4 regions of the Kineococcus haloalkalitolerans genome follow, and region 3 is predicted to be linked to each of the others. Evidence: riboswitches for the same ligand, from Rfam matches in the RefSeq annotation. Region 3 holds a riboswitch; each other region holds the start of a gene.
The links. Region 3 has a riboswitch for S-adenosylmethionine ahead of ACRYMY_RS10170 (rhodanese-like domain-containing protein). Riboswitches for the same ligand answer to the same signal wherever they lie in the genome.
Positions count from the first base shown of each region.

Region 1: it holds a riboswitch for S-adenosylmethionine, as region 3 does, so the genes downstream of both, ACRYMY_RS08430 (acyl-CoA dehydrogenase family protein) here and ACRYMY_RS10170 (rhodanese-like domain-containing protein) in region 3, are expected to answer to the same signal.
Region 2: it holds a riboswitch for S-adenosylmethionine, as region 3 does, so the genes downstream of both, ACRYMY_RS10740 (riboflavin kinase) here and ACRYMY_RS10170 (rhodanese-like domain-containing protein) in region 3, are expected to answer to the same signal.
Region 4: it holds a riboswitch for S-adenosylmethionine, as region 3 does, so the genes downstream of both, ACRYMY_RS15270 (sulfite exporter TauE/SafE family protein) here and ACRYMY_RS10170 (rhodanese-like domain-containing protein) in region 3, are expected to answer to the same signal.

Region 1 covers NZ_JBJLSH010000016.1:45,628-52,946, reverse strand. Annotated here, with positions in the region: gene ACRYMY_RS08440 (GNAT family N-acetyltransferase) at 1-497, shown strand, start outside; gene ACRYMY_RS08435 (NADPH-dependent F420 reductase) at 569-1,249, shown strand; gene ACRYMY_RS08430 (acyl-CoA dehydrogenase family protein) at 1,314-2,618, opposite strand; SAM riboswitch class IV at 2,677-2,787, opposite strand; gene ACRYMY_RS08425 (AAA family ATPase) at 2,904-4,823, opposite strand; gene mshB (N-acetyl-1-D-myo-inositol-2-amino-2-deoxy-alpha-D-glucopyranoside deacetylase) at 5,102-6,181, opposite strand; gene typA (translational GTPase TypA) at 6,245-7,319, opposite strand, start outside.
Region 2 covers NZ_JBJLSH010000023.1:19,384-26,702, forward strand. Annotated here, with positions in the region: gene ACRYMY_RS10715 (hypothetical protein) at 1-58, opposite strand, end outside; gene ACRYMY_RS10720 (fluoride efflux transporter FluC) at 145-528, opposite strand; gene ACRYMY_RS10725 (FluC/FEX family fluoride channel) at 525-1,007, opposite strand; gene ACRYMY_RS10730 (VIT1/CCC1 transporter family protein) at 1,179-1,889, shown strand; gene ACRYMY_RS10735 (YitT family protein) at 2,018-2,662, shown strand; gene ACRYMY_RS10740 (riboflavin kinase) at 2,712-3,176, opposite strand; SAM riboswitch class IV at 3,206-3,317, opposite strand; gene ACRYMY_RS10745 (amylosucrase) at 3,373-5,397, shown strand; gene ACRYMY_RS10750 (DnaJ family domain-containing protein) at 5,413-5,907, shown strand; gene ACRYMY_RS10755 (hypothetical protein) at 5,979-6,290, shown strand; gene ACRYMY_RS10760 (carbohydrate ABC transporter permease) at 6,328-7,245, opposite strand; gene ACRYMY_RS10765 (carbohydrate ABC transporter permease) at 7,247-7,319, opposite strand, start outside.
Region 3 covers NZ_JBJLSH010000021.1:38,463-45,781, forward strand. Annotated here, with positions in the region: gene ACRYMY_RS10150 (sulfurtransferase) at 1-67, shown strand, start outside; gene ACRYMY_RS10155 (class I SAM-dependent methyltransferase) at 64-684, shown strand; gene ACRYMY_RS10160 (class I SAM-dependent methyltransferase) at 681-1,535, shown strand; gene ACRYMY_RS10165 (GNAT family N-acetyltransferase) at 1,529-2,023, shown strand; SAM riboswitch class I at 2,069-2,155, shown strand; gene ACRYMY_RS10170 (rhodanese-like domain-containing protein) at 2,160-2,579, shown strand; gene ACRYMY_RS10175 (O-succinylhomoserine sulfhydrylase) at 2,576-3,799, shown strand; gene ACRYMY_RS10180 (FAD/NAD(P)-binding protein) at 3,768-5,789, opposite strand; gene ACRYMY_RS10185 (ROK family protein) at 5,962-7,191, opposite strand.
Region 4 covers NZ_JBJLSH010000040.1:30,834-38,152, reverse strand. Annotated here, with positions in the region: gene ACRYMY_RS15285 (asparagine synthetase B family protein) at 1-476, opposite strand, end outside; gene ACRYMY_RS15280 (GGDEF domain-containing protein) at 540-1,493, opposite strand; gene fdxA (ferredoxin) at 1,577-1,894, opposite strand; gene ACRYMY_RS15270 (sulfite exporter TauE/SafE family protein) at 1,891-2,796, opposite strand; SAM riboswitch class IV at 2,829-2,943, opposite strand; gene ACRYMY_RS15265 (nitrite/sulfite reductase) at 3,248-4,969, shown strand; gene ACRYMY_RS15260 (phosphoadenylyl-sulfate reductase) at 4,966-5,688, shown strand; gene cysD (sulfate adenylyltransferase subunit CysD) at 5,700-6,641, shown strand; gene ACRYMY_RS15250 (GTP-binding protein) at 6,641-7,319, shown strand, end outside.

The DNA of each region.
Region 1 (7,319 bases), on a different contig from region 3:
CCGCGCTCGGCTGGGCGGTGGACACCCCGACGCTGGTGCTGACCGCCGCCGTGGACGACCTGCCCGGCCCGGGCGAGGTGCCGCTGCCGGCCGGGTGCTCGGTCGTGTCCACCGCGGAGCCCGACGAGCAGTGGCTGGCCGGGTACCACCACCGCGGCGGGCCGGCGGTGCCGCCGGCGGGGCTGCGGGTGCTGGCCTCCGCCGACGCGCAGGTGTTCGCGCGGGTCGTCGAGGACGGCGCCGTCGTGGCCGTGGCGCGCGGGTCCCTCGGCGCGGGCTGGCTGGGCGTGTCGGCCGTGGAGGTGGCCCCGTCCCACCGGCGGCGCGGGCTGGCCCGCCGGCTGCTGGCCGAGGTGGCCGGCTCCGGCCGCGCGCACAGGGCCGTCTCGGCGTTCCTGCAGGTGGCCGCGGAGGACGCGGGCGCCCGCGCCCTGTACGAGGGGGCCGGCTTCGGGGTGCACCACGCCTACCACTACCGGGTGCGCCCGGGTCCCTGAGGCCCGTCGCGGCACGTCGCGCCACGTCGCGCCGCGGGAACACCCCGCCCCCGCGGCGCCTTGCAGGGACCGTGAGCGAGATCGGGATCATCGGCAGCGGCAACATCGGCAGCACCGTCGCGCGGCTGGCGGTCGACGCCGGCCACGACGTCGTCGTGGCGAACTCGCGCGGCCCGGCGTCGCTGGCGGACCTCGTCGGGCAGCTGGGCCCCCGGGCGCGCGCCGGCACCGTCGAGGAGGCCGCGGCGGCGCGGGACCTGGTGGTGCTGACCATCCCGCTGGGCCGCGTGCGGGACCTGCCGACGGACCTGCTGGCCGGGAAGGTCGTCGTCGACACCTGCAACTACTACCCGGAGCGCGACGGCGACACCGCCGAGCTGGACAGCCACGAGCTGACGACCAGCGAGCTCGTGCAGCGCCACTTCCCCGGCGCCCGGGTCGTCAAGGCGTTCAACAACATCTTCGCCGCGAACCTCGGCGTCCTGCAGCGCCCGGCGGGCTCGCCGGAGCGGACGACGCTGCTGACCGCCGGGGACGACGAGGACGCCGAGCGGGTCGTCGCCGCCTTCCTGGACTCCCTGGGCTACGACGTGCTCGACACCGGCTCCCTGGCCGACAGCTGGCGCTTCCAGCGCGACCAGCCCGCCTACGCCGGCGCGTACACCGAGGACGGCGACCCCGAGCGGCCGCGCCGCACCACCCGCGAGGACCTGCTGCCGCTGCTGGAGCGCGCCGACCGCTCGGTGCGCTGACACCGGCGACGACCGGCGCCCCCGCCGCTCCCGCGGCTGGGGCGCAGGTCGTCGCCGTCCGGCCTCAGCCGCGGGCGCCCTCGGCGGCCCGCACGGCCGCCGCGTCCACGGAGGCGTGCGTGCCGACGTCCCAGACGAACGGCGGCTCGGTGCCGTTGACCGACCAGTCCCCCACGATGCGCTGCTTGTAGATCACCGGGTTGTGCGAGGCGACGGTGCGGGCGTTGCGCCAGTGCCGGTCCAGGGCCCGCGCCCGGCTGGTCGCCGAGGCGCCCAGGGTGTTGAACAGCAGGGTCGCGGCGCGCGGCACGCTCTCCGACAGCACGACCTGCGCCTGCGCCGTGCGCACCTCCGCCTCCACGTTGGCGGCGCGGTCGGCGGCCGAGCCGCGCTCGTGGGCGGTGTCGGCGGCCGCCTGCACGGCCTCGGCGGCCGAGCGCACGAGGGCGCGCGCGGTGAAGGCGGTGGCCGAGACCTCTCCGGCGACGGCGAGGACCTGCGCGTCGTGGCGCACCAGCGGCGCCAAGCCGTGCGTGTAGCTGCGGGTGCGCGAGCGCACCTGCGCGCCGGTGTCGCGCTCGACGGCCTCGGCGACGCCGGCGAGGACGGCGAGCAGCACCAGCTGGTACAGGGCCGTCTGGTAGCGGAAGCGGTCGGTGAAGGAGGCGACGTCCTCGTCCTCGACCACCGCGCCGGTCAGCACGAGGGTGCCGGTGCCGGTCAGCTGCTGCCCGAAGCCGTCCCAGTCGTCGCTGACCCGCACGCCCGGCTGGTCGGTGCGCACGAGGACGGTGACGACCTCCTCGGTGCCGTCCCCGGCGAGGCGCCGCGCGGTCGCGTCCGTCCAGTCGGCGAAGATCGTGCCGGTCGTGTAGTACTTGCGGCCGTCGACGACCCAGCGCCCGTCGCGCCGGGTCACCACGGTCTGCTGCTTCCCGGTCGCGGCGTCGCCCGTCTCGCTCCAGGCGTTGCCGACCAGCTCACCGGCCACGACGCGCTCGACCCAGCGGGTGCGGTACTCCCCCGCCGGCAGGGACAGCAGGTGCTCGACCCAGGCCAGGTGGCCGCGGAAGACCTGCGGCAGGTTCGGGTCGGCGGCGGCCACGTCGACGAGGACCTCGGCCAGCCCGCGCACGTCCAGCCCCTCCCCGCCCTCCTCGACGGGCACCCGCAGCCGGCCGAACCCGGCGTCCAGCAGCTCGCGCACCTGCTCGCGGGGCAGGACGTGGCCGCGCTCGCGCTGCACGGTGCCCTCGGCGATCCGCTCCAGCAGCGGCCGCAGCCGTTCCCGCACGGCGGCGAGCCGCTGCGCGGCGTCCGGCCCGGCGCTCGTGCGCTCGGTGGTCTGGTCGTCGGTGGCGGTGCTCACCCGTTGCTCCTCCGGTCGTGGACGCTGAGGTGCGTCGGCCCGGGAGGTGTCGTGCGAGCGCCCGTCCTTACCCGTGCGTCAGCACCAGGTCAGGTCATCACCCGGGGCACCCCACGACGTGGAGGGTTGCCGGCCAGCGAGCCGGGGCTTGGCGCTGGCGCTCATGACCTGCGCGGAGCGTGCCACGAGCGCACCGGCGCTGTCGAGCAGCGCCGCGGCTGAGCGCCGCGCGCCCCGGACCCCGGCGGGCGGGGCGGGGCGCGCGGGCCGGGGCGAGCGGGCGGGTCAGGCGGGCGGGCGCGGGCCGGTGGGCAGGACCGCCCCGTCGCGCAGGTCCAGCACCCGCTCGGGCCCGCCGGCCGCGTCGGCAGCGGGCTCGTGCGCGGCGGCCGCGAGCACGTCGGTGATCTCGTGGCCGATGAGCTCGTGGCGCTCCAGCAGCGCGTCGCGCAGGGCGGCCACCAGGTGGCGGTGGCGCCCCAGCAGCTCGCGCACGGCCTCCTTCTGCTCGGCCAGCAGCGCCTCGACCAGGCGACGGCCCTCGGCGTCGCCCAGGACCCGGGAGACGAGGTTGCCGTCGGCGAACGCGCCGTTCTGCACCGCCGCGAAGGAGACCAGCGTCCCGGCCATCCCGGCAGCCCCCACCATCTGCGCGGCCGTCGTCGTGGCGGCCTGCAGGTCGCCGGAGGGGCCCGTGGACACGTCGCCGAAGAACAGCTCCTCGGCCACCTGCCCGCCGAAGGCGATGCGGATGAGCCCGGCCAGCTCCGAGCGCGAGCGCGTGTAGACGTCCTCGACGTCGCCGTGGGCGAGCAGCCCGAGGGCGCTGGCGCGCTTGACGATCGTCAGGACGTCCAGGCGCCGGTGCGGGGCGACGAGGTGGGCCACGACGGCGTGCCCGGCCTCGTGCGTGGCGATGAGCCGCGCCTCGTGCGCGGTGTAGCCGACGGGCTGGCCCAGGCCGACCTCGGTGACCAGGCGCGCGTGCTCCAGGTCCGCCCACGACATCCCGTCGCCGCCGCGGCGCACGGCGTTGACGAGGGCCTCGTCGAGCAGGTTCTCGATCATCACGGGGCTGTAGCCGGAGGTGACGCCGGCCAGCGCGTCGCGGCGCTCAGCCTCGTCGAGGGCCGGCTCGTGGGCCTTGCGGGCCAGGAAGTGGTCCACCAGCTCGCGCCGGGCCGCCTTGTCGGGCAGGCCGAAGGCCAGGCGGCGGTCGAAGCGGCCGGGGCGCAGCAGCGCGGGGTCGAGGGCGTCGGCGCGGTTGGTCGCGGCGACGACGAGGACCTCGGCGGGCTCGGTGCGCGGGCGGCGCAGCCGGCGGCCCTCGGGCAGGAAGCGGTTGGCCAGGTCGACCAGCGCGCCGCGCAGCCGCTCCCCGGCCGTCGGCTCGTCGAAGGACTGCATCTGCACGAGCAGCTCGTTGACGACGCCGCTGGCGCCCTCGCTGCTGGCCAGGCGCTCCACGCGCACCGGGGCGGGCGCGCCGCCCGCGCCGGCCATGCCGGTCACGAGCCGCTCCAGCCCGGACAGGCCCCCGCAGGAGAGCACCCCGGCGCTGGCGGGGGCGGCCTCCAGGGGCGTGGCCAGCGCTGTGGCCGAGGACATGCCGCCGCGCGCGCCGGCGATGGCGTCGATCTCCTCGATGAAGGCGACGGCGGCGCCCTCGGCGCGGGCCGCGCGGCGCACGGCCTTGAAGTAGGAGCGGACCTTGCGGGCCGTCGCGCCGTACCACATCGACTGGAACGAGGTCGCGGAGACGAAGAGGAACGGCACGCCCGCCTCGCGGGCCATGGCCTTGGCCATGTGCGTCTTGCCCGTGCCGGGCGGGCCCTCGAACAGCAGGCCGCGGCGGGGCCGGCCGCCCATGTCGCGGCGGAAGCTGCGCGCGCCCAGGAACAGGTCGAGGCTGCGCTCGACGTCCTCCTTGACCGGGCCCAGGCCCTTGACGTCGTCCAGGGTCACGTCGATCTGCTCGGGGCGGTACAGCACGTGCGGGGAGCGGCCGGCGACGAGCGTCTGCCCCAGCAGCAGCACGATGAGCAGGGCGAAGAAGAGGCCCGCCATGACGTAGAGCGGGTCCACGGCCGGCAGCGCCGGGACGAGCGGCAGGCCCAGCGCCAGGCGCACGTCGACGACGAGGACGAGCGCGAGGACGGCGAGCAGCGCCAGCGTGGTGCGGCGGCGGCGGTGGGCCTCGCGCACCCGCCCGACGTCGCCGGCGTCGCGGCCGCGCCGCGGACCCGCGCCCGGTCCACCCGCTCGACCCGGTCCACCCCGTACGGGCTCGGCCTTCGGCGCCACCGGCTGCTCCTCTCGTCCGGCCCGGTCGGAGCACCGGGCCGCGGAGCCAGCCAACCCGCCGCGCTGCCGGACGGCCACCGTCCGTGACCGGTTCGGAGGACCGGGTTCACCCGTCCGGAGCAGTCCGGCGCATCCGCGCCACCGGGCGGGCACGGACGCGCCGAGTCAGCGGCGGCGGTTCACAGAGCGACGCCGGCGAACAGGTCCGTCTCGCGGCCGGCGTCGTCGAACGGGCCGCTCGCCACGCCGTGCACGAGCCGGAAGTGCTCCACGGGCAGGACCGGCTGCGGCACCCGGTTGGACAGCCGCATCACCGGCTCGCGGCCCTCCAGGTCGACCGTCACCTGCGAGGCGTGCGCGCGCAGCGCGGCCAGCTTGGCGGCCACGTGCTCGGCGCCGTCCACGGCCGTGGTCACCTCCTCGTCGGGCACGACCACCGACGGCAGCGGGCCGTCCGGGTCGGGCACGTCCGCCAGCCCGGCCGCGGCCAGGGCGCGCAGGGCCGCGCGGGTCAGCGACTCCGGCTGGACGGTCTCGTAGACCTTGGCCACCTGCCAGGGCACCGAGCCGTCGTGGCGGTCCCCGGCGGCCAGGACGAGGGCCCGGCGGGTCGCCTCCGCGACGCGCACGTGGTCGGGGTGGCCGTACCCGCCGCCCGGCTCGTAGGTGACGACGACCTGCGGACGCACCTCGCGCACCACCTCGGCGACCCGCTCGGCGACCTCCTCGACGTCGGCGGCGGTCAGGGCGCGCGGGTCGAGGTCCTCGCCCGTGCCGGCGACGCCCGGGGCCAGCCAGACCATCCCGGAGTCGCGGTAGCCGGAGCCGTCGGGGCGGGTGAGGAAGCGGTGGTCGTCCACGCCGAGGGCCTCGGTGGCGGCGGCCAGCTCGCGCGTGCGGTGCTCGGCCAGCTCGTCCGGGCCCAGCCCGGCGAGCTCGGCGGGGATGACCTCCCCCTGCTCGCCGCGGGTCGCCGTCAGCAGCGTGACGCCCGCGCCGGCGGCGGCGTAGCGGGCGATCGTCAGGCCGTTGCCGATGCTCTCGTCGTCGGGGTGGGCGTGCACGAACAGCACGCGCCGCGGCTGGTCGAGGCGCTCCATGGCGGCGAGCTCCTCCGGCTGCAGCGCGCCGGCGGCGTCGTCGACCGCGTCGGCGGCGACCTCCAGGGGGTCGCGCCCGAGCGTGCCCGCCCCCGCCGCGCCCTCGGGCGTGCGGTCCGGCTCGTCCGGCGGCTGGGGCGGCTGCGGCGTCGTCGTCATGCCCCCATCCTCCCGCGGCCGCGGATCACCGCAGCCCGGGAGCCCGGGCCGCGGCGACCCGGCTCAGGCGCGGCGTGCGCGGGAGGCGGACTTGGCGCGCTGGGAGGCGTCGAGCTCGACCTTGCGGATGCGCACGGCCTCCGGGGTCACCTCGACGCACTCGTCCTCGCGGCAGAACTCCAGGCACTGCTCCAGCGACAGGTGGCGCGGCGGCACCAGGCGCTCGAACTCGTCCGAGGTGGACGAGCGCATGTTGGTGAGCTTCTTCTCCTTGGTGATGTTGACGTCCATGTCGTCGGCGCGGGAGTTCTCCCCGACGATCATGCCCTCGTACACCTCGGCGGTGGGCTCGACGAACAGCTGCCCGCGCTCCTGCAGGTTGGTCATCGCGAAGGCGGTGGCCACGCCGGCGCGGTCGGCGACCAGCGAGCCCGACTGGCGGGTGCGGATGTCACCGGCCCAGTGGTCGTACTTGGCGAAGAGCGCGTGCGCGATGCCGGTGCCGCGGGTGTCGGTGAGGAACTCGGTGCGGAAGCCGATGAGGCCGCGGGAGGGGACGTAGAACTCCATGCGCACCCAGCCGGTGCCGTGGTTGGTCATCGTCTCCATGCGGCCCTTGCGCGCGGCGAGGAGCTGGGTGATCGGGCCGAGGTACTCCTCGGGGCAGTCGATCGTCAGGTTCTCGAACGGCTCGAGGACCTTGCCGTCCTCGTCCCGGCGCAGGACGACCTGCGGCTTGCCGACGGTCAGCTCGTAACCCTCGCGGCGCATCTGCTCCACGAGGATCGCCAGCGCCAGCTCGCCGCGGCCCTGGACCTCCCAGGCGTCGGGGCGCTCGGTCGGCAGGACGCGGATGGAGACGTTGCCGACGAGCTCCTTCTCCAGGCGGTCCTTGACCAGGCGCGCGGTGACCTTGGCGCCCTTGACGCGACCGGCCATGGGCGAGGTGTTGATGCCGATGACCATCGAGATGGCCGGCTCGTCGACCGTGATGAGCGGCAGCGGGCGCGGGTCGTCGGCGTCGGCGAGGGTCTCGCCGATGGTGATGCCCTCGATGCCGGCGACGGCCACGATGTCGCCCGGGCCGGCCTTCTCCCCGGGCACGCGGGTGACGGCCTCGGTGACCAGCAGCTCGGTG
Region 2 (7,319 bases), on a different contig from region 3:
GCAGGGCGAGCAGCCCCGCGGTGCGCGTACGGGTGCGGGCGGTGGTCCGGTCAGCCATGCGGACAGTCGACCAGCGCGGCGTGAGAGCCGCGCGAGAGGACGGTGAGAGGACTCTCACGGCCCCGGGGACCCCACCGCAGCGGCTCACCCCAGGGCCAGCCCGGCCGCCAGACCAGCCGCGGCGGCGGCCGTCGTCGCCACCAGCGTCCCGGCCGCGTTGCCCGCGGCGGCCCACCACGCGCCCCGCTGCGCCAGGCGCACGCTCTCCAGCACCGCCGTGCTGAACGTCGTGTACCCGCCGCAGAACCCCAGGCCCGCGACGGCGCGCAGGTCCTGCGGCCCGGCGCCGGCCAGCACCAGCCCCGTGACCAGGCCCAGCAGCAGCGAGCCGGTGACGTTGACCCCCACGGTCGGCCACGGGAAGGTCGTGGGCCACCGGCGCCGCACCTCCCCGTCCACGACGAAGCGGGCCACCGCGCCCAGCGACCCGGCCAGGCACACCGCCAGCGGGACGAGCAGGGCGCTCACCGCGGCGCGTCCGGGTCCGCGTCCGGGTCCACCGTCGTCGACACCGCCGGGCGCCGCGCGGTCCGCCAGCGGTGGTGGCGGGCCGCCGCGAGCACCCCCAGCAGGGCCGCCAGCAGGCCGAGGGCCACGCTGAGGACGGCGTAGGCCGCCCCGGTCGCGAGAGCCCCCCCGCGCACGAGCAGGTCCGCCTCGCCCGCCAGCGAGCTGTACGTCGTGAAGGACCCCAGCAGGCCGGTGCCCAGGCCCAGCCGCAGCAGCCGCCGCCGCCCCTCGTCGGGACCCCGCCGCGCCAGGCCCTCCAGCAGCGCGCCCAGGCCGAAGGCGCCCAGCAGGTTGACGCCGAACGTCGCCCACGGCCACCCCGTCGCCGGGGACGGCCAGGCGCTCTCCGCGGCGTAGCGCAGCGCCGTGCCGCAGAACCCGCCCAGGAGCACGACGGCCAGCGGGCGCGGGGACAGGTGGGGTGCTCGGGCGGGCACGGGTCGCTCCGATCGCGGGGACGGGGGTGCTCCGGCTGGGGCGCGCGCCACTGTACGAGCCGCCCGCCGGTGAGGGCAGGCTGGCCTGCTCGGGCGCGGATGCCGTTGCGCTGCAAGCGGAAGCGGCGAGCGGGTGGTACCGCGGCGAGTAGCGTGGCGGTCGTGACCGACCTGGCCCACCACGACCGCGAACCCGCCGAGCACCTCGGCTCCGTCAGCGGCCGCCTGAGCTGGCTGCGCGCCGGCGTCCTCGGCGCCAACGACGGCATCGTCTCCGTGGCCGCGCTCGTCCTGGGTGTCGTGGCCGCCACCGACGACCGCGGCGTCCTGCTCACCACCGGTCTGGCCGGGCTCGTGGCCGGCGCCCTGTCGATGGGGGTCGGGGAGTACGTCTCCGTCAGCACCCAGCGCGACACGCAGTCCGCGCTGCTGGCGCGCGAGCGGCGCGAGCTGGCCGAGCTGCCGGACGAGGAGCTCGACGAGCTGACCGCGATCTACACCGCCAAGGGGCTCTCGCCGGCGCTGGCGCGGCAGGTCGCCCGCGAGCTGACCGCGCACGACGCCCTCGGTGCGCACGCCGAGGCGGAGCTCGGCCTGGACCCGCAGGAGGTCGTGCGCCCCTGGCAGGCCGCGGGGGCGTCGGTGCTGGCGTTCACCCTCGGCGCGGCGCTGCCCCTGCTCGCCGTGCTGCTGCCCCCGGACGCGGCGCGGGCACCGGCCTGCTCCGCCGCGGTCCTGCTCGCGCTCGCCGTCACCGGCCTCGTCAGCGCCCGCCTCGGCGGCGCCGACCCGCGCCGGGCCGTGCTGCGCACCACCGGCGGGGGAGCCGTCGCCATGCTCGTCACCTACGGGACCGGCTCGCTGCTCGGCACCGCCCTCTGACGCCCGCTGGGCCCTGCGGGGTGGGTCCGGTGGGCACTCTGCCGCTGGAACGACGTCCTGCTGGACGATCTGCCCGTCCGGACCAGTCCCGCTTGCGCACCGGTACCCGGCGTCGCGACGCTGCGCGGGTGACGACGACCGGACCGGCCGCGACCCGGCCACCCACCGCGGCGGCCGCGCCGCTGCCCCACTCCCGCGCCGAGGACGTGGCGGGCCTGCTCGTCGGGACCTTCCTGGCCTCCCTGGGGCTGCACCTGCTGCACGCGGCCTCGGCCGTCACCGGCGGCACCGCCGGGCTCGCCCTGCTCCTCGGCTACGCGGCCGGTCTGCCCTTCGGCGTCCTGTTCCCGCTGGTGAACCTGCCGTTCGTCGTGCTCGCCGTGCGGGTCAAGGGCTGGGCCTTCACGCTGCGCTCTGCGCTCGCCGTCGCGGCGGTGTCCCTGCTCAGCCCCCTGCAGGCGGCCTGCCTGCCGGACCTGCGGATCGACCCCGTCTACGCGGTGCTGGCCGGCAACCTCGTGGCCGGCACGGGGCTGCTCGTGCTGTTCCGCCACCGCGCCAGCCTCGGCGGGTTCGGCGTCCTGGCGCTGGTGCTGCAGGAACGGCTCGGCTGGCGGGCCGGCTACGTGCAGATGGTGCTGGACGTCGCCGTGGTCACCGCGTCCGTGGCGGTCGTCGGCCCGGCGGTGGCCGCGCTGTCGGCCGCGGGCGCGGTCGTGCTCAACCTCGTGCTGGCGATGAACCACCGCCCGGGCCGCTACACGGGCAGCTGACCCGGTCGGTGCACGGGCAGTCGACCCCGGTCGGGGAGCGGGTGCGCCCTCAGCCGCCCAGGCCGGCCCGCAGCGCCCACGCGCGGGTGGCGGCCACGTCCAGGCGCAGCTGCTCCACGAGCTCGCTGGAGCCGGCGTAGCGGCGCTGCGGGCGCAGCCGCTCGTGCAGGCGCACCAGCACGGTGCGCTCGTACAGGTCGCCGTCGAAGTCGAGCAGGTGCGCCTCCAGCAGCCGCTGCCCGTCCCGGCCGTAGTAGGTCGGGCGGTGGCCCACCGACACGGCGGCCACGTGCACCGGCCCGCCGGTAGCCGGGTCCACCTGCACCGTGCCGGCCCACACGCCGTCGCGCAGCCCGTGCTCGGGCACCGCGACGTTCGCCGTCGGGAACCCCAGCAGCCGCCCGCGCTCGTCGCCGTGCTCGACCACGCCCTCCACGTGCAGCAGGGCGGGCGCGTCGCGCAGGCGGTGCTGCGCCGGCAGGCGGGTGGTCAGGGCGCTGGGGCGTTCGGGCACGAGGACCTGCTTCCGGGCCGGGCTCCGCGGAGCCGCGCTTGCCGGGCGCCCACCGCCCGGCCGGGTCGTCACCTGGAGCACCCCACCGCGGTGGAGGGTTGCCGGGCAGCCAGCCAGGGCTTCACGCTGCCGCTCTTGACCTGCGGTCACGGTAGGAAGGGGTCCTGGACGTGTCAACAGCAGCGCGGGGGGACGGATGACCGGGACGACGACGACCGGCGGTGCGGGCGGCGCGCCGTGGGAGGTGCCCGCCGGGCTGCTGGACGGGCTGCTGGACGGGCTGCCGCCCGCGCGCCGCGAGGTGTTCGCCCTGCGGGTGGAGCGCTGGTGGGAGGACCTGCGCAGCGGCCTGGCCGGTCTGCACGCGCCGGACGTCGCCGACGACCTGGCGGCCCGGCTGCTGCGCCTGGCCGCCGGGGCGTGCGCCCGCCGGCCCGACGACCTGCACCGCCTGGACCAGGCCCGCACCCTGCGCCCCGACTGGTTCCAGTCCCCGCGCGCCGTCGGGTACGCCGCCTACACCGAGCGGTTCGCGGGCACCCTGGCCGGCGTGGCCGGCCGGCTGGACCACCTCGAGGACCTCGGGGTCACCTACCTGCACCTCATGCCCCTGCTGCGCCCGCGCGAGGGCGACAGCGACGGCGGCTACGCCGTGGCCGACTACCGCGCCGTGCGCGAGGACCTGGGCGACGTGGAGGACCTGCGCGAGCTGGCCACCGCCCTGCGCGCGCGCGGCACCAGCCTCGTCCTGGACCTCGTGCTCAACCACGTCGCCCGCGAGCACGAGTGGGCCCGCGCGGCGCGCGCCGGCGACGAGCGCTACCGCCGCTACTTCCACGTCTTCGACGACCGGACCCTGCCTGACGCCCACGAGCGCACGCTGCCGGAGGTGTTCCCCGACTTCGCCCCCGGGAGCTTCACCTTCGACGACGAGCTCGGCGGCTGGGTGTGGACGACGTTCAACTCCTTCCAGTGGGACCTGGACTGGTCGAACCCCGAGGTCCTCGCCGAGTTCGCCTCGATCGTGCTGTTCCTGGCCGAGCTCGGGGTGGAGGTGCTGCGCCTGGACGCGGTGGCGTTCCTGTGGAAGCGGATGGGCACGAACTGCCAGAACCAGCCCGAGGTGCACTCCGTGGTGCAGGTGCTGCGCGCGCTGACCCGCATCGCCTGCCCCGCGGTGCTGCTGAAGGCCGAGGCGATCGTCGCGCCCGACGACCTGGTCCACTACCTCGGCCGCGGCCGCCACCACGGCCGCGTCAGCGACCTGGCGTACCACAACACGCTCATGGTGCAGGTGTGGTCGTCGCTGGCCGCGCAGGACGTGCGGCTGGCCGCGCAGGCGCTGCGGGCGCTGCCCACCGTGCCGACGACGACCGCGTGGATCACGTACGCGCGCTGCCACGACGACATCGGCTGGGCCGTCTCCGACGCCGACGCCGCGGCGGTCGGGCTCGACGGGCACGCCCACCGCTCGTTCCTGTCCGACTGGTACTCCGGCGCCTTCGAGGGGTCCACCGCGCGCGGCCTGGTGTTCCAGGAGAACCCGGCGACGGGGGACCGGCGGATCAGCGGCACGTGCGCGGACCTGGTGGGGCTGACCGCGGCCCGCGAGGCGCTGGCCGCCGGGACGGGGGACCCGCGGGTGCACGCGGAGCTGGAGGCGGAGGTGGACGCGGCGCTGGCCCGGCACCTGCTGGCCCACGCCGTCGTCTTCGCCTGGGGCGGCATCCCGGTGGTGTGGTCCGGCGACGAGGTCGCCGCGCCCGGCGACCCGGACTGGGCCGCCGACCCGGCGCACGCCGCCGACAACCGGTGGGCGCACCGGCCGCGGCTGGACGAGCGGGACCTGGGGGCCGCCCGGGACCCCGCGTCGGTGCCGGGGCGGGCGCTGGCCGGGCTGCGGCACCTGGCGCGCACGCGCGCCGGCCTGCCGCACCTGCACGCCAGCGTCGCCGCGGACGTGCTGGAGCCCTCCGACCCCGGGGTGCTGGCGTTCGTGCGCAGGCACCCGCTGGGGGAGCTGCTGTGCCTGTTCAACGTCACGGGCACCTGGCGGCCCTTCCCCGGGCACCGCGTCGAGGAGCTGGGCCTGGCCGGGGCGGTGGACGCGCTGAGCGGGGAGGCGGCGCCGTGGGGCGGGGACGGTCAGCTGTGGCTGGCGCCGTGGCGGTCGGTGTGGCTGCACCTGCCGGTGGAGGAGGTGCGCCCGCCCGCGCCGTGAGGTGAGGATGGGCGGGTGCGCGAACCGGTCCGGCGGCCCTGGGACGACCGCGTCGAGCGGCAGGTCCGCGAGGCGCAGGCGCGGGGAGCCTTCGACGACCTGCCGGGGGCGGGGCGGCCGCTGCGCGGGCTGGACCGGGAGTTCACCGTCGAGGGGTGGGCGGCGGAGAAGGTCCGCCGCGAGGGCTTCGACCTGTCGGCGGTGCTGCCGCCCGCGCTGGCGCTGCGCCGCGAGCGCGAGCAGCTCCTCGACGAGGCCGGCGTGGCCGCGCTGCGCTCGGAGCCGGAGGCCCGCGCGGTCGCCGAGGACTTCAACGAGCGGGTGCGCGAGCTGTACCGGCGCCCCGCCGACGGCCCGCTGGTGGTGGTGCCGCTGGTCGACGTCGACGACCTCGTGGCGCGCTGGCGGGCCGCCCGGTCCGCCCGGTCCGCGTCCGCCGCACCGGTGCTGGACGCGCCGCCGGTGGTGCGGGGGCGACCGCGGCGCTGGTGGCGCCGGCGCCGGACGTGACGCAGGTCACACCCGATCGAGCGTGACACCGCGGTCCCCTCCCTCTCGACCGGGGGGTGGAGGTGGTGACCGTGGACACGGACCCGAGCCCGCCCGGACCCGGCGGGGTGCACGACCCCGCCGGGTCCGGGCTGGACGAGACCGACCTGCGCGTCCTGGAGCTCGTCGGCGACGGGCTGCCCGGGGTGCTCGCGGGGCGTGCGCTGGACCTGGACGTGGTGGAGGTGGCGCACCGGCTGCGCCGCGCCCGCGCGGCGTACGGCGCGAGCAGCACCCGCGCCGCCCTCGAGGCGGCCCGGGCGGCCGGCGACCTGCCGCAGCGGGCCCCGGGGCGGGACCCGGGCCCGGACGCCGGGCGGGGCGGTGGTCCGGCACCCGGCTGACGCCGGGACCGGGCCACCGCCCCGCGGGCGGGTGGGCTCAGCCCTTCAGGCCGGTGCCCGCCACGCCCTCGACGATGCGCCGCTGGAACAGCAGGAACAGCACCACCAGCGGAAGGGCGCCCAGGATCGTGGAGGCCTGGATGTCGGAGAAGCGCTGGCCGAACGAGCCCTGCACCGTCGCCAGGCCGACGGGGATCGTCATCAGCTCCGGGTTGGACAGCACGAACAGCGGCAGGATCAGGTTGTTCCACGTCCACACGAACGTGACGATCGCCATGGCCGAGATGACCGGCTTGGACAGCGGCATGATGATCGAGCGGTAGATGCGCCAGCTGGACGCCCCGTCCAGGCGGGCGGACTCCTCCAGCTCCTTGGGCAGCCCGTCGAAGAACTGCTTGAAGACGAACAGCGCGATGACGCTGGCCGCCTGCGGGAAGATCACCGCCCAGTAGGTGTTGAGCAGCCCGACGGCGTTGAGCATCTGGAAGATCGGCACGATGAGCACGTCGGCCGGGATCATGATGCCGGCCAGGACGAGCACGAAGACGAGCTGCCGGCCCCGGAAGCGCATCCGCGACAGCGCGAAGGCCGCCATCGAGGCGAAGACGACCACGAGGAACGCCGCGCCGGTGGCCGTGATGAAGCTCGCCAGGTACCAGTTCCACAGGTCCCCGCCGCCCAGCAGGGTCGCGTACGAGGCCAGCGTCGGGTTCGTGTCCCGCAGGATCGCCTGGGCGCCCAGCGAGGAGACCGCGTTGTCGGTGAACGACGTCTTGATCGCCCACAGGCTCGGGATGAGCCACAGCACGGCGAAGACCGTCAGCACGACCACGCACGCGGTGTTGAACGCCTTGCTGCTGCCGGTGGCACGGATGCGCTGCGGCGGGGCGGCCGCCGAGACGCCGCGCGCGCGGGCACCGGTGCCGGTGCCGGTCGACGTGGTGGGGGTCGCCATGTCAGGCCTCCTTCTGCTGCGCGCGGTCGACGAGCTGGCGCACGACGGCGATCGCGACGATGACGACGAACAGC
Region 3 (7,319 bases):
CGACGGCAGCTGGACGGAGTGGGGCAACGCGGTCCGCGTGCCCGTCGCCGTCGGCCCGGAGAGGTGACGGGAACGGCCCACGACGTGCCGGGGCCGGTGGCCGCGCTCGTGCGCGCCGCCGGCCCCGACCTCGGGCCGGCCCCGTGGCGCGTCCTGGACGCGGGCGGCGGCGAGGGCCGCGACGCGCTCCTGCTCGCCGCCCTCGGGCACGAGGTGACGGTGCTGGACCGCCTGCCGGCGGCCCTGGAGCAGGCCCGCGCCGCCGCCGCGCTCGCCGGGGTGGCCGACCGGGTGCGCACCGTGGCCGCCGACCTCGACGACCTCGCGGCGCTGGCGGCGCTGACCCGCCACCGCGCGGGCGGGTCGGGCTCCTTCGACGTCGTCTGCTGCCACGACGTGCTGCACCTGCGCGGCAGCGTCGCGCGCGCCGAGGCCGACGTCGCCGCGCTGACCAGCTCGCTGCGCCCCGGTGGGCACCTGTCGCTGACGGTGCCGCCGCCGGCGTCCGGGCCGTCCGGGTCCTCCGGGTCCCCGGGGTCCACCGGGTCGTCGGGGTCCTCGCCGGGGCACCTGCACCTGGCCGCCGACCTGCTGGCGGCTGCCGTGGTCGCCGCCGGCGGCGCGGTGGCGCACCGGGCCGTGGACGCGGACGGGAACCTCCACCTCGTCGGCAGGCGGCGGTGAGCGAGCCGCCGCACCCGGAGGAGGCCGCGGTCGCCTGGCGCAGCGCCCCGTGGGGCCGGCTGCGCCACACGCTCGTCGAGCACACGCTGGCGGTCGTCTGCCGCACCGTCTCCGGCCGACCGCTGCGCGTCCTGGACGTCGGCTGCGGCGACGGCAGCGACGCGGTGGCCCTGGCGCACGGCGGCGCCGAGGTCACCGCCCTCGACTCCGCGCCGCTGGTGCTGGAGCGCGCCCGCGCCGCCGCCCACCGCGCGGGCGTGGCCGAGCGGGTGCGCACGGTCGAGGCCGACCTCGGTGACGTGGTGGCGCTGACGGCGCTGACCGGCGGCGGGGGCGGCACGTTCGACCTCGTCCTGTGCCACGACGTGCTGCAGCACCGCCCCGGGGCGGGCTCCTCGGCGGACCTGGCGGCGGACGTGGCCGCGCTGGCCTCCCGGGTCCGCCCGGGCGGGTGCCTGTCCGTGCTGGGCCCCGGCTCGGCCGCCGCCGCGCTGCGGGCGGCGGTGCGCGAGGACGACCTGCGCGGCGCGCGGCGCCTGCTGGCGGGGGAGGGCCCCGCGGGGGAGGACGCCGGCGCGCCGCTGCCCGCCGACCGGGTCGAGGAGGCCCTCGCCGCGGCCGGGACGCCCGTGGAGTTCCGCTTCGGGGTGCGCGTGGTCACCGACCTGCTGCCCGACGCCCGCAAGGGCGAGCGCGGGTACTACGAGGACCTGCTGGAGCTCGAGCGGGCGCTGTGCGAGCGCCCCGAGCTGGTGGCGGTGGCGCGCAGCTGGCAGCTGGTCGGCCGGCGCCGCCCGCCCCGCCGCCGCGCGGGCACCGGCGGTCGACTGGCTACCCTCCCGGGGTGCTGATCCGCGACCTGACCGAGGACGACTGGCCGCGGGTGTGGCCCTTCTTCGACGAGATCGTCGCCGAGGGGGAGACGTACGCCCTGCCCGGCGGCCTGATCTCCGAGGCGGCGCGCGAGCTGTGGGTGCAGCCGCCGCCGTGGCGGGTCGTCGTGGCCGTGGACGAGGACGGCACCGTCCTGGGCACGGCCAAGAGCGGCCCGAACCGGCCCGGCCGGGGCGCGCACGTCGCGACGGCCAGCTTCATGGTGTCCCCGGCGGCGCGCGGGCGGGGTGTGGGGCGCGCCCTCGGCGAGCACGTCGTGGCCGCGGCGGCCGCCGACGGGTACCGCGCGATGCAGTTCAACGCCGTCGTGGAGACGAACACGGCCGCCGTGGCGCTGTGGCGCTCCCTCGGCTTCGCGGTCCTGGCCACGGTGCCGGAGGCCTTCGACCACCCCGAGCACGGGCTGGTCGGCCTGCACGTCATGCACCGCCGGCTGGGCCGGTAGCGCGCCGGGAACCCGTGCGGCAGCCCGCGGCGGGCTAGGGTGGCCGGACCATCCAGAGCGGCCGAGAGACCTGGCTCGACGACGCCGCAGCAACCCCTCCGAGCGGGGTGCTCACGCCGGGACCGATGGAGGAGACGTGCCGTACGCCGGGGACCTCACGCCGAGGGACGCCTACGACCTGCTGCGCGAGGACGCCACGGCCGTCCTCGTCGACGTGCGCACCGAGGCGGAGCACCGCTTCGTCGGGGTGCCGGACCTGTCGGGCCTGCGGCGGGAACCGGTGCTGGTCTCCTGGTCGCCGGTGCCCGGCGAACCGCCGGGGCGCACGTTCCTGCAGCAGCTGGCCGCCGCCGGCGTGGCCGCCGACCACGAGGGCCCCGTGGTGTTCCTGTGCCGCTCGGGCGTGCGCTCGGTCGCCGCGGCGGAGGCCGCGACCGCCGCGGGGTTCGGCCGGGCCCTCAACGTCCTCGACGGTTTCGAGGGGCCGCTGGACGAGCACGGGCACCGCGGGGGCGCGGGCTGGCGCGCCGACGGCCTGCCGTGGCGGCAGTCGTGAGCGCGGACGGGGGAGCGGCCGGGGACGGCGGCGCGCGCCGCCCGCTGCGCCCGGACACGCTGGCCGTGCGCGGCGGCCTGGCCCGCTCGGGGTTCGAGGAGACGGCCGAGGCCCTCTACCTCACCAGCGGGTACGTGTACGAGTCGGCCGCCGCTGCCGAGGCCGCGTTCACGGGCGAGGTCGACCGCTACGTCTACTCCCGCTACGGCAACCCCACGAACTCCGTGTTCACCGAGCGGCTGCGGCTGCTGGAGGGCGCGGCCGCGTGCGCGGCCACGTCGAGCGGGATGTCGGCGGTGTTCACGACGCTGGCGGCGCTGCTGGGCGCGGGCGACCGGGTCGTGGCCGCCCGCAGCCTGTTCGGCTCCTGCTTCGTCGTGCTCGACGAGTTCCTGCCCCGCTGGGGCGTGAGCACGGAGTTCGTCGACGGCGAGGACCTGGAGCAGTGGGAGCGGGCCCTGTCCACGCCCGCGCAGGCGGTGTTCTTCGAGACGCCGGCGAACCCGGTGCAGTCCCTCGTGGACGTCGAGCGCGTCAGCGAGCTGGCGCACGCCGCCGGCGCGGTGGTCGTGGTGGACAACGCGTTCGCCAGCCCGGTGGCGCAGCGGCCGCTGGACCTGGGCGCCGACGTCGTCGTGTACTCGGGCACCAAGCACATCGACGGGCAGGGCCGCGTCCTGGGCGGCGCCGTGCTCGGCAGCGAGGAGTTCCTGGGCGGGCGGTTCAAGGAGCTCACCCGGCACACCGGTCCCTCGCTCAGCCCGTTCAACGCCTGGGTGCTGGCCAAGGGCCTGGAGACGCTGGGGCTGCGCGTGCGGCACTCGGCGGCGACCGCCCTGCGGCTGGCCGAGCACCTCGAGCGCCACCCCGCGGTGCGCTGGGTGCGCTACCCGACGCTGGACTCGCACCCGCAGGTGGAGCTGGCACGGCGGCAGATGCGGCTGGGCGGCACCGTCGTCACGTTCGAGGTCGACGCGCCGCACGGGCGCGCGAAGGAGCGCGCGTTCGAGGTGCTGGACGCGCTGCGCGTGGTCGACATCTCCAACAACCTCGGCGACGCGAAGTCGCTGGCGACGCACCCGGCGACGACGACGCACCGCCGCCTGGGCGAGCAGGGGCGCGCGGCGATCGGCCTGACCGACGGCGTGCTGCGGCTGTCGGTGGGCCTGGAGGACCCCGAGGACCTGCTCAGCGACCTCGAGGACGCCCTGCGGCGCTGAGACCGCCCGCCGCCGGGTCCCCGGACCCGGCGGCGGCCAGCAGGTCCAGCGCCAGGGCGTCGTTGAGCCGGAAGAACCCCGCGTCCAGCCGCGGGCGCGCGAACGCCGCCGCCCACCCGCCACCGGCCACCCACGGCCCGGCGGCGAACCGCCGCGGGTGCGCGCCGCCGCCGGCCAGCGCGAGGCGCTGGTGCGCGTCCACGGCCAGCCGGCCGCCGGTGACGACCACGCCGCCCGGGTCGCGGAACTCCTGCTCCAGCGCCTCCCCGCGCGCGTGCAGCGCCCGCAGCAGCGGGTCGGTGGTGCGCGCGACGCCGGGAGGGGGCAGGCGGGCGTCGACGAGGGCGCGCGCGTGCACGACGCCGGGTCCGCTGCCGGCGCGGCCCCGCCAGGTGCCGGTCGCGGGGTCGAGGTCGACGGCGGCGTCGGCGCCCAGGAACCGGACCAGGCCCGCGCGGTGCAGGGCCAGCAGCTGCTGCAGCCGCTGCGGCGGCGGGCCGCTGGCGACGTAGCTGAAGAACCCGTGCCACCAGCCGTCGACGTCCACCGCGGCCGACCGCGCGTCCAGCAGGCCCTGCCGGGCCAGCTCGGCGGTCGTGACGTAGCAGGACAGCAGCGCCGCGAACACGGCCGCGTCGGCGGAGTGCCGCGGGTCGCCGCGGCGGGCGACGTCGGCGGCGACGTGCTCGGCGACCCTCGCGCCGACCGCGGTCGCGTCCGCGCCGGACCAGCCGTCCAGGGGGCGGTCGAGCCGGTGCAGGTCCAGGCGGTCCTCGCAGGCCGGCACGGCCCGCGCCAGGAGGGCGTCCAGCTCGGCGCTGCCCCACGGCGCGGCCGCGAACGCCCGCTCGAACTCCGCCGCGGGCACCCTCGTCCGCTCCGGGTGGCGCGCGAACAGCTCGTGGTAGTGGGCGCCGGCGAGCTCGCGGGCCACCAGCGGCCACACGTCCGCGCGCAGCCCCAGCGGCCGGCCGAGCCGGCCCGCGAGCTCCCGGGCCCCCTCGACGGTGAACCAGCGCGGCAGCGGCGGCCGCTCCACCAGCTCGTAGGTGATCTTCGAGCGGTAGGGCACCCCGCGGCGCGAGCCGACGTGCAGGACCGGTTCGGCGCCCGACGGCTCGTAGACCAGCCCGCCGTCCGGGCCCGGGGAGAACCGGCCACCGCGCCCCTCGCCCACCAGCACGAGCAGGTCGACGAAGGCCAGCCCCATCCCGAGGACGAGGACGTCCTCACCGGGGCGCAGGGCGTCCAGGTCGCCGGCCGTGTGCAGGTCGCTGGTGTACGCGGGCGCCAGGTAGGTCAGGCCGTGCCCGGCCGCCAGGCGCTGCAGCTCCCGCTCGCGCGGGCCGGGCTCGACGTCGGGGTGGCCCTGCGCCAGCAGCACCGCGTCCACCGCGAGCGCCGTCCCGTCCTCCAGGTGCAGCACCTGCCCGCCGTCCGGCGCGTCCAGCAGGTCCACGGCGCGGGTCGCGCGCACGTGCAGCGACGCGGTGGCGGGCAGGCCGTCGACCACCCGCCGCCAGGCGGCCGCCAGGTAGCGGCTGCCCAGGGCGCGGGAGACGAAGGTGCCCTCCCGCACGGCCAGCACCTCCCGCCGCAGCTCCTCCTGCCCGGCCGCGGCGAACTGGCGCGCCAGGCGGTCGCGGTGCTCGCTCAACCAGGCGAACAGGGTGGGCCCGGGACGCACCTCGCCGGTGAGGGTGGACGTCTCGTCGGGGAAGACCGTGACGTCGGCGGCGCGGGAGTTCATCCACAGCAGGGGGTGCTGGTCCGGGCGCCACACCCGGCCGGAGCCGGGCGGGTGGGGGTCGACGACGTGCACCTCCATCGGGCGGGCGAGGGAGGCGGCGTGCACGCCCAGGCGGTCCAGGACACCCAGCGCGCGCGGGCCCGCGCCCACGAGGGCGACGCGCAGCGGCTCGCCGGCCGCAGCGGGCGAGGTGGACGGGACGGGGCGGGGGGAGGTGCGGGCGGCGGGCACGCGGGTCACGGGCGGCTCCTGCTCGGACGACGGGGCGGCGCGCGCGGGGGCGCGCCGGTGGCTCGTCAGGCCGGACAGGTGGCCGCGTGCGTGCGGCACAGGTCCACGTGGCGGCGGCGCACGAGCAGCGCGCCGCGCTCGTGCGCTCGGGTGCCGGTCACCCTCCCAGGGTAGGGGCGCGTCAGCGCCGCTGCCCGAGGACGAACGTGCGCACGGCGGTGATGGCGGCCCCGCGCGCCCACTCGGCGAACCCGGTGACCTGGACGTCGACGTCGAGCGGGGAGGCGTGGACGCTGCGGTGGCGGGTGATCCCGTCCCACAGGGCTTCGCGGCCCACCTCGGCCAGCCGCACGCCCTCGCCGGACAGGACGACCTTCTTGGGCATGGTGGTGTTGGCGATCGCCGCCACGAGCGTGCCCAGCGCGCGGGCGGAGTCGTCCACGACGCGCCGCGCCAGGGGCTGCCCCTCCTCGGCGAGCCCGAGCACCTCCTCGAAGGCGACCGGCCTGCGCAGGGCCACGGAGGCGCGCGCCTCCACGGCCGCGCGCGGCAGCACCGCGTCCGCGCAGCCGGCGTGCCCCTCCGGGCACAGCGGGCCGTTCGGGTCGAGGGGGAAGTGCCCGAGCAGGCCGACCCCGGCGTCCGGCCGGTCGACGACCTCGTCGTGGACGACGAGGCCGTACCCGACGCCGGTGCCCACGACGACGACGGCGAAGTGGTCGCAGCGCGCGGCCGTGCCGAACCACTGCTCGGCGCGGGTCAGGGACAGCACGTCGTTGTCGACGACGACGGGCAGGCCGAGGGCCTCCTCGAGCAACCGCCCCAGGGGCACGTCCTCCCAGCCGAGGTAGCGGGCGCTGGCCACCGTCCCGTCCGCGTCCACCTTGCCGCCGAGGCTGACCCCGACGGCCCGCACCCCGCGGTCGGGGTGGGGCTCGGTGGCGCGCAGGTCCTCGCGCAGGCCCTGCACGAGGTGGACGACGGCCGCGACGACGGCCCCCGGGGACGCCTCGGGCAGGACGGTGTCCCGGTGGGCCACGACGTGCGCGCGCAGCGTCGTGAGGACGCCGTGGGCGGTGTCGCCGGTCAGCTTCACGCCCACGAAGTGGTGGGCGTCCTCGTCGACGTCCAGGGGGCGGGTGGGCCGGCCGGAGACGGGGTCCTGCGCGCTGCCGATCTCGCGCAGCAGGCCGGAGTCGATGAGCGGCTTGGACAGGCGGGTCAGGCTGCCGGGCGACAGGTCCAGGCGCCGGGCCAGCTCGCTGCGCGGCAGGGGGCCGTCGAGCAGCACCTCCAGCGCGATCTCGTGGGCCGGGCCGGTGAGCGGCGTCCACGACGTGCGCGGGCGCCCGCCGTCCCCGGCGATCAGCACCCTGCCACCGACGGTCGCCCCGTCCCGGTCCGCACGCACGGCCGCATGGTCTCGCACCACGGCGTCCTCCTCCTCCGCGTCGGGGTCCGCATCGTCGCGTCCCCCGTCCGAGTATCGCAGCGAAAGCCCGGAGCGACGAAATTGTCGGCGAAGTGGCTCCGCGGTGG
Region 4 (7,319 bases), on a different contig from region 3:
GGGTGGTACCCGCTGCGGCGCAGCGTGCGGCGCTCCCAGCGCCTGGCCAGCTCGGGGTCGCCCCAGCGCAGCACCGTGGTCGTGGAGGCGACGGCGCGCTCGGCCAGGGAGTGCACCACGGCCAGCGACCCGGCGGGGTCCAGGTGCAGGCGGGCCCGCCCGCGCAGCAGCAGGCACGCCCACCGCCCCGCCCAGCGGTAGAGGTGGTCCTCCACGGCGCCGGGGTCGGCGCCCGTCCCGCCGGGGCCCGTGACCGCCTCGACGGGCAGCGAGGCCCGCTCGTGCAGCAGGGCACCGTCCTCGGCGACGACCCACCCGAGCAGCCAACCGGCGGTCCTCCCGTCGCCCTCGAGGAGCGGGACGACCGGCAGGGACGGGTGGGACGCCAGCGTCCACCCGTGCGCCGTGCGCTCGCCCCACCCCTGCGGGTGGGCCCGGGGCCCCTGCGCCAGCACGAACTGGTCGTGGAAGCTCACACGCGCAACGTAACACCGCCGTAACACGGCGGTGAGGACGTGCACCGAGCGGTCGACCGGCGTTCACCCCAGCCGGCGGGAGCGCTTCACCTCGTACATGCGCTCGTCGGCGCGCGAGAGCGCCTCGTCGACGTCGGCGCCGGCGGCCGCGAGGACCCACCCCACGCTCACGCCGACGCCGTGGGCGCGGGCCAGCGGGCCGGCCGCGGCGACCCGGGCGGCGCGCGCGGCGGCGTCGGCGGGGTCGCACCCGGTGCCGCGCAGGAGGAGGACGAACTCGTCGCCGCCGGTGCGGGCGACGACGTCGCCGTCGCGGACGGCGGAGCGCAGCCGGGCGGCGACCTCGACGAGGACGGCGTCGCCGACGGCGTGCCCGTGCTCGTCGTTGACGCGCTTGAAACCGTCGAGGTCGGCGCACACGACGCCGCAGCCCTCGCCGCCGGGCTCGAGGGCCGCAGCGGCCTGCTCGAACAGCGCGCGCCGGTTCAGCAGCCCGGTGAGGGGGTCGGTGCTCGCCAGCTGGCGCAGCATCTCCTCGGCGCGGCGCTGCTCGGTGACGTCGACGCCCACGCACGCGAGGCGGTCGGGCACCCCGTCCTCGTCGAGCAGCACCGTGTTGTGCCAGCGGATGCGGTGCCGGCCGCCGCGACGGTCCAGCCACTCCCCCTCGGCGACGCTGGAGGACCCGTGGGCCACGCCAAGGGCGACGCCCTGCCGGGCCAGGTCGCGGTCCTCCGGCACGACCACCAGGTCGAACATCTCCTCGCCGAGCACTTCCTCGGCCGCGTACCCGGTCAGTTCCTCGCAGGCGCGGTTGAACAGGGTGAAGCGGCCGTGGACGTCCAGCACGCACACCAGGGCCGCGGTGCTGTCGAGCACGGCGCGGGAGGTCTCGCGGTCCAGGGCGCTCGGCGACGACGCGCGGGCTCGACGGGACGGCCCGGCGCCGGGCCGCCGCGGCGTCAGGCTCACCAGCGGGGACCGCTCACCGCGCTCCGGCACGCTGGGATCGTCCACGTCTGCCCGATCGGAGGTCCGGCCCGGCACCTTGAGGCCGGGCGGCCGGGAGGACCCGGACGGCGCAGCGCGGGCGGGGACCGTCAGGACGGCCCGGGCAGGGTCGCCACGAGCGGGTGGTCACCGGCCACCGGGCCGTGCGCCGCCGCCCCGCCCGGGGAGCCGACCCGGTCGAAGAACTCGACGTTGGCGGCGGTGAACGCCGACCACTGCTCCGGGACGTCGTCGGAGTGGTAGATGGCCTCGACGGGGCACACGGGCTCGCAGGCCCCGCAGTCCACGCACTCGTCGGGGTGGATGTACAGCGACCGCTCGCCCTCGTAGATGCAGTCGACGGGGCACTCCTCGACGCACGCCTTGTCCTTGACGTCCACGCACGGCTGGGCGACGACGTAGGTCACGCGGGGGTGCTCCTCTGCAGCTCGGGGACGGGGGTGCTCCGGGAACGCCGGTGGCGGCGCACCGCGCTGGTCACGGCCAGTCCGCCGGCGAGGAGGACGAGCGCGTAGACGGCGAACCGCGCGCCGTCCGGCGCGGCGACGGCGTCGGTGCGCAGGAGGGTGCGGGAGTTCGTGAGGACGATGACGGTGCCGACGGCGGCACCCAGCACCTGCGGGGGTGCGAACCGGACCAGCCAGGCGGCGATCGGCGCGGCCACCAGCCCCCCGGCGAGCAGCGCGAGGACCCACGACCAGGCGATGCCCTGCGCCCCGAGGCCCAGCAGGAAACCCGCGCTGGCCGCGACGGCCACGAGGAACTCGCTGGCGTCGACGGACCCGATCACCTTGCGCGGTTCCAGCCGGCCCGAGGCGAGCAGGGCCGGGGTGCCGACCGGGCCCCAGCCGCCGCCGCCCGTCGCGTCCACGAAACCCGCGAACAGCCCGAGCGGCGCCAGGAACCTGCGCCGCAGCGGGCGGTGCAGGGACCGCACGTCCAGGGTGGTCACTGAGAACCGCACGAGGACGTACACGCCCAGCCCCAGCAGCAGCACGCTGACGAGGGGGGCGGCGACGTCCGCCGGCAACGACGACAGCAGCGTGGCACCGACGAGAGCGCCTGCGGCGCCTGGGATCCCGACCCGCCGGACGACGCGCCAGTCCACGTTCCCGAACCGGTGGTGCGCCGCGCCGGAGGCCAGCGTGGTGCCGATCTCGGCCAGGTGCACCGTCGCCGACGCCAGGGCCGGGCTGGTGCCGACGAGGAGCAGCAGCGTCGTCGAGGTGACGCCGTAGGCCATGCCGAGCGAACCGTCGACCAGCTGGGCCAGCAGGCCCACGACGGCGAGGAGCACGAGTCTGCGCACGAGGGGTTCCCGTTCGTCCCGGTGGACCCGCAGGTCCGCGCTTGCCGGGCACCGTGCGGCGACCGACCAGGTCCTCACCCGGAGCACCCCGCCGCGGAGGAGGGTTGCCGACCAGCGAGCCGGGGCTTGGCGCTGGCACTCGTGACCTGCCGACCACGCTAGGGCGCCGGGCCCGGACCGTCAACACCCGCCACCGGCCGGAACTCCTCGCGGACCGCACGGAGAACCCGCCGGAGAACCCGCGGAACTCCCCGACGGGCTTGACGGGAGTTCCGCGTGCCCTACGGTGGGGACGTGGTCCAGCCGCTGACCGTGCGCCTCGTCTCGCGCCGGTACGTCGACCTCATGCGCGTGCACAGCAACTACGCCTGCCGCCGCACCACCTCCCCCACCCCTCCCCGTCACCGCTAGGGGCGCTCCTCACGGAGGGCCCGCACCCCCGTGAGGACCGATGACACCCGACCCCTCGCTCACGACGTCCGGCGCACCCGCCGCGCCGCCGGCCCGCCCCGCGCGCACCCGCAGCAACGGCCAGTGGGCCGTGGACGGTCGGGCACCGCTCAACCACAACGAGGAGGTCAAGGCCGCCGGGCCGGGCCTCGACGTCCGCGAGCGGATCGAGCGCGTGTACGCCCGGGAGGGTTTCTCCTCCATCGACCCCGACGACCTCAACGGCCGGTTCCGCTGGTGGGGCCTGTACACCCAGCGCCGGCCCGGCATCGACGGCGGCCGCACCGCGCAGCTGTCGAACGAGGAGCTGTCCGACGAGTTCTTCATGCTGCGCGTGCGGATCGACGGCGGGGCGCTGACGACGCAGCAGCTGCGGGTCGTCGGGGAGCTGTCCACGCGCTTCGGCCGCGACTCCGCCGACATCACCGACCGGCAGAACGTCCAGCTGCACTGGGTGCGGGTCGAGGACGTTCCGCAGGTGTGGCGGGAGCTGGAGGCCGTGGGCCTGCGCACCACCGAGGCGTGCGGCGACACCCCGCGCGTCGTGCTCGGCAGCCCCGTGGCCGGGATCGCCCGCGAGGAGGTCGTCGACCCGACACCGGTCGTGGCGGAGATCGTCGGGCGTTTCGTCGGCGACCCGGAACTGGCGAACCTGCCGCGCAAGTTCAAGACCGCCGTCACCGGCCACCCCAGCCAGGACGTCGTCCACGAGATCAACGACGTGTCGTTCGTCGGCGTCGTCCACCCCGAGCTCGGGCCGGGTTTCGACGTGTGGGTCGGCGGCGGGCTCTCGACCAGCGCCCACCTCGCCCAGCGCCTGGGCGCGTTCGTCACCGCGGACGAGGCGCCCGACGTGTGGCACGGGGTCGTGCGGGTGTTCCGCGACCACGGCTACCGCCGGCTGCGGAACAAGGCCCGCCTGAAGTACCTCGTCGCCGACTGGGGCGCCGCGCGCTTCCGCGAGGTGCTGGAGACGGAGTACCTGGGCCGGCGGCTGACCGACGGCCCGGCGCCGCCGCCGCCGCGCGGTCCCGGTGACCACGTCGGCGTGCACGAGCAGAAGGACGGCCGCCGCTACGTGGGCCTGGCCCCCACCGTGGGCCGGGTCAGCGGCACGGTGCTGCGCGCCCTGGCCGACGCCGCCGAGGCCGCCGGGTCGGGCCGCGTGCGGCTGACCCCGCACCAGAAGGTCGTCGTCCTGGACGTCGACCCCGCCCGCGTCGACGCGCTGCTGGCCGCGGCGCGGGAGCTCGGGCTGACCGCCGCGCCGTCGCCGTTCCGCCGCAGCACCATCGCCTGCACGGGCATACAGTTCTGCAAGCTGGCGATCGTCGAGACCAAGGCCACGGCGGCGGACGCGGTCGCCGAGCTGGAGCGGCGACTGGCGGGGATCGAGCTCGACACGCCGATCACCCTGCACGTCAACGGGTGCCCGAACTCCTGCGCCCGGATCCAGACCGCCGACATCGGCCTCAAGGGGCAGCTGGTCACCGGTGACGACGGCGTGCAGGTGCCGGGGTTCCAGGTCCACCTGGGCGGCGGGCTGGCCTCCGCCGACCGCGCCGAACCCGGGCTGGGCCGCACGGTGCGCGGGCTGAAGGTGAGCGCCACCGGCCTGGCCGACTACGTCGAGCGCGTCGTGCGCCGCTACCTGGACACCCGCGCCGACCGCGAGACGTTCGCGGCCTGGGCGCACCGCAGCGACGAGGAGGCCCTGCGATGAGCACCCCCACGGGGACGACCCCCACCACCCGCCCGGCCGGGGAGCTGCGCGCGCTCGCGGCCGCGGCCGCCGACCGCCTCGCCGGGGCGGGTGCCGACGAGGTCGCGGCCTGGGCGGCCGCGGAGTTCCGCGGCCGGCTGGCCGTCGCGTGCAGCATGGCCGACGCGGTCCTGCCGCACCTGGTGGCCCGGCACGCCCCCGGCGTGGACGTGCTGTTCCTGGACACCGGGTACCACTTCGCCGAGACCCGCGGGACCCGCGACGCGGTCGCGGCGACGATGGACGTGCGGGTGGTGGACGTCCTGCCGCGGCTGACCGTCGCCGCGCAGGACGAGGAGCACGGCGCCCGCCTGCACGAGCGCGACCCGGCGGCGTGCTGCCGCATGCGCAAGGTGGAACCCCTGGCGGCCGCGCTGGCCGGGTACGAGGCGTGGGTCACCGGGGTGCGCCGCGACGAGGCGCCCACCCGGGCCGGGACACCGCTGGTGCAGTTCGACGAGCGGCACGGGCTGGTCAAGCTGAACCCGCTGGCCGCCTGGAGCGCCGACGACCTGCAGCGCTACGCCGACGACCACGGCGTCCTCGTCAACCCGCTGCTGTCGCAGGGGTACCCGTCCATCGGGTGCGCCCCCTGCACGCGCCCCGTCGCGGCCGGCGCGGACCCGCGCTCGGGCCGGTGGGCGGGCAGCGCCAAGACCGAGTGCGGGATCCACCTGTGAGCGCCCCCGCCGTGCACCCCGCGCACCAGCGCGGGACCCGTCCCGCCACCCGCCCCGGCGCCGTGGACGACCTGCGCGCCCTGGAGGCCGAGGCCGTCCACGTCGTGCGCGAGGTGGCCGCCGAGTTCGAGCGGCCCGTCCTGCTGTTCTCCGCCGGCAAGGACTCCGTGGTGCTGCTGCGCCTGGTGGAGAAGGCGTTCCGGCCCGCGCCCGTGCCGTTCCCCGTCCTGCACGTGGACACCGGCCACAACTTCCCCGAGGTGCTGGAGTTCCGCGACCGGCGGGTGCGCGCGGGCGGCCACCGGCTGCTCGTGGCCTCCGTGCAGGACAGCATCGACCGCGGTCGGGTCCGCGAGGACGCTCCCGGCGCATCGCGCAACCGGTTGCAGACCCGCACGCTGCTCGACGCCCTCGCCGAGGGGGGTTTCGACGCCGCGTTCGGCGGCGCCCGCCGCGACGAGGAGCGCGCCCGCGCCAAGGAGCGCGTCCTCAGCGTCCGCGACGCCGCGGGGCAGTGGGACCCGCGCGCGCAGCGGCCCGAACCCTGGTCGCTGTACAACGGCCGGATCCGGCGCGGCGAGCACGTGCGGGTGTTCCCGCTGAGCAACTGGACCGAGCTGGACGTGTGGCGCTACGTCGCCCTGGAGGGCCTGGACCTGCCGTCCATCTACTACGTGCACGAGCGCGACGTCGTCGAGCGCGACGGGATGCTGCTGGCCGTCACGCCCCTGACCCCGGCGCTGCCCGGCGAGCGGGTGCGGCGGCTGCGGGTGCGCTACCGCACCGTCGGGGACCTCACCGTCACCGGCGCCGTGCGCTCGGACGCCACCGACGTCGAGGCGGTGCTCGCCGAGGTCGGCGCGGCGACCGTCTCCGAGCGCGGCGCCACCCGCGCCGACGACCGCACCTCCTCCGCCGCCATGGAGGACCGCAAGCGCGAGGGGTACTTCTGATGCGGGAACTGCTGCGGATGGCCACGGCCGGGTCCGTCGACGACGGCAAGTCCACGCTCATCGGCCGGCTGCTGCTGGACACCGGCAGCCTGCCGACCGACCACCTGGCCGCCGTGGACGGCCCCGACGGCCCGGACCTGGCGGCCCTGTCGGACGGCCTGCGCGCCGAGCGGGAGCAGGGCATCACGATCGACGTGGCGTACCGGTTCTTCTCCACGGCTGCGCGCAACTACGTGCTGGCCGACACCCCCGGTCACGTGCGCTACACGCGGAACATGGTGACCGGCGCCTCGAACGCCCACCTGGCGATGCTCCTCGTCGACGTGCGCGCCGGGGTCCTGGACCAGACCCGCCGGCACGCGCGCATCGCGACGCTGCTGGGCGTGCCGCACCTGGTGGCGGCCGTGAACAAGATGGACCTCGTCGACTTCGACCGCGGCGCGTTCGACCGCGTGCGCGCGGAGCTGCACGACGTCGCCGAGCGCCTGGGCGTGCCGCTGCTCGTGGTGCCGGTGGCCGCCAAGCACGGCGACAACGTGGCGGTGCGCTCGGCGCGCACCCCGTGGTGGGACGGGCCCACGCTGCTGGAGCACCTGGACGCCGTCGACGTCCCCCCGCCCGGCGAGGGCGGGCTGCGCCTGCCCGTGCAGTGGGTGTCCCGGCCGGTGGCCGGTGCGC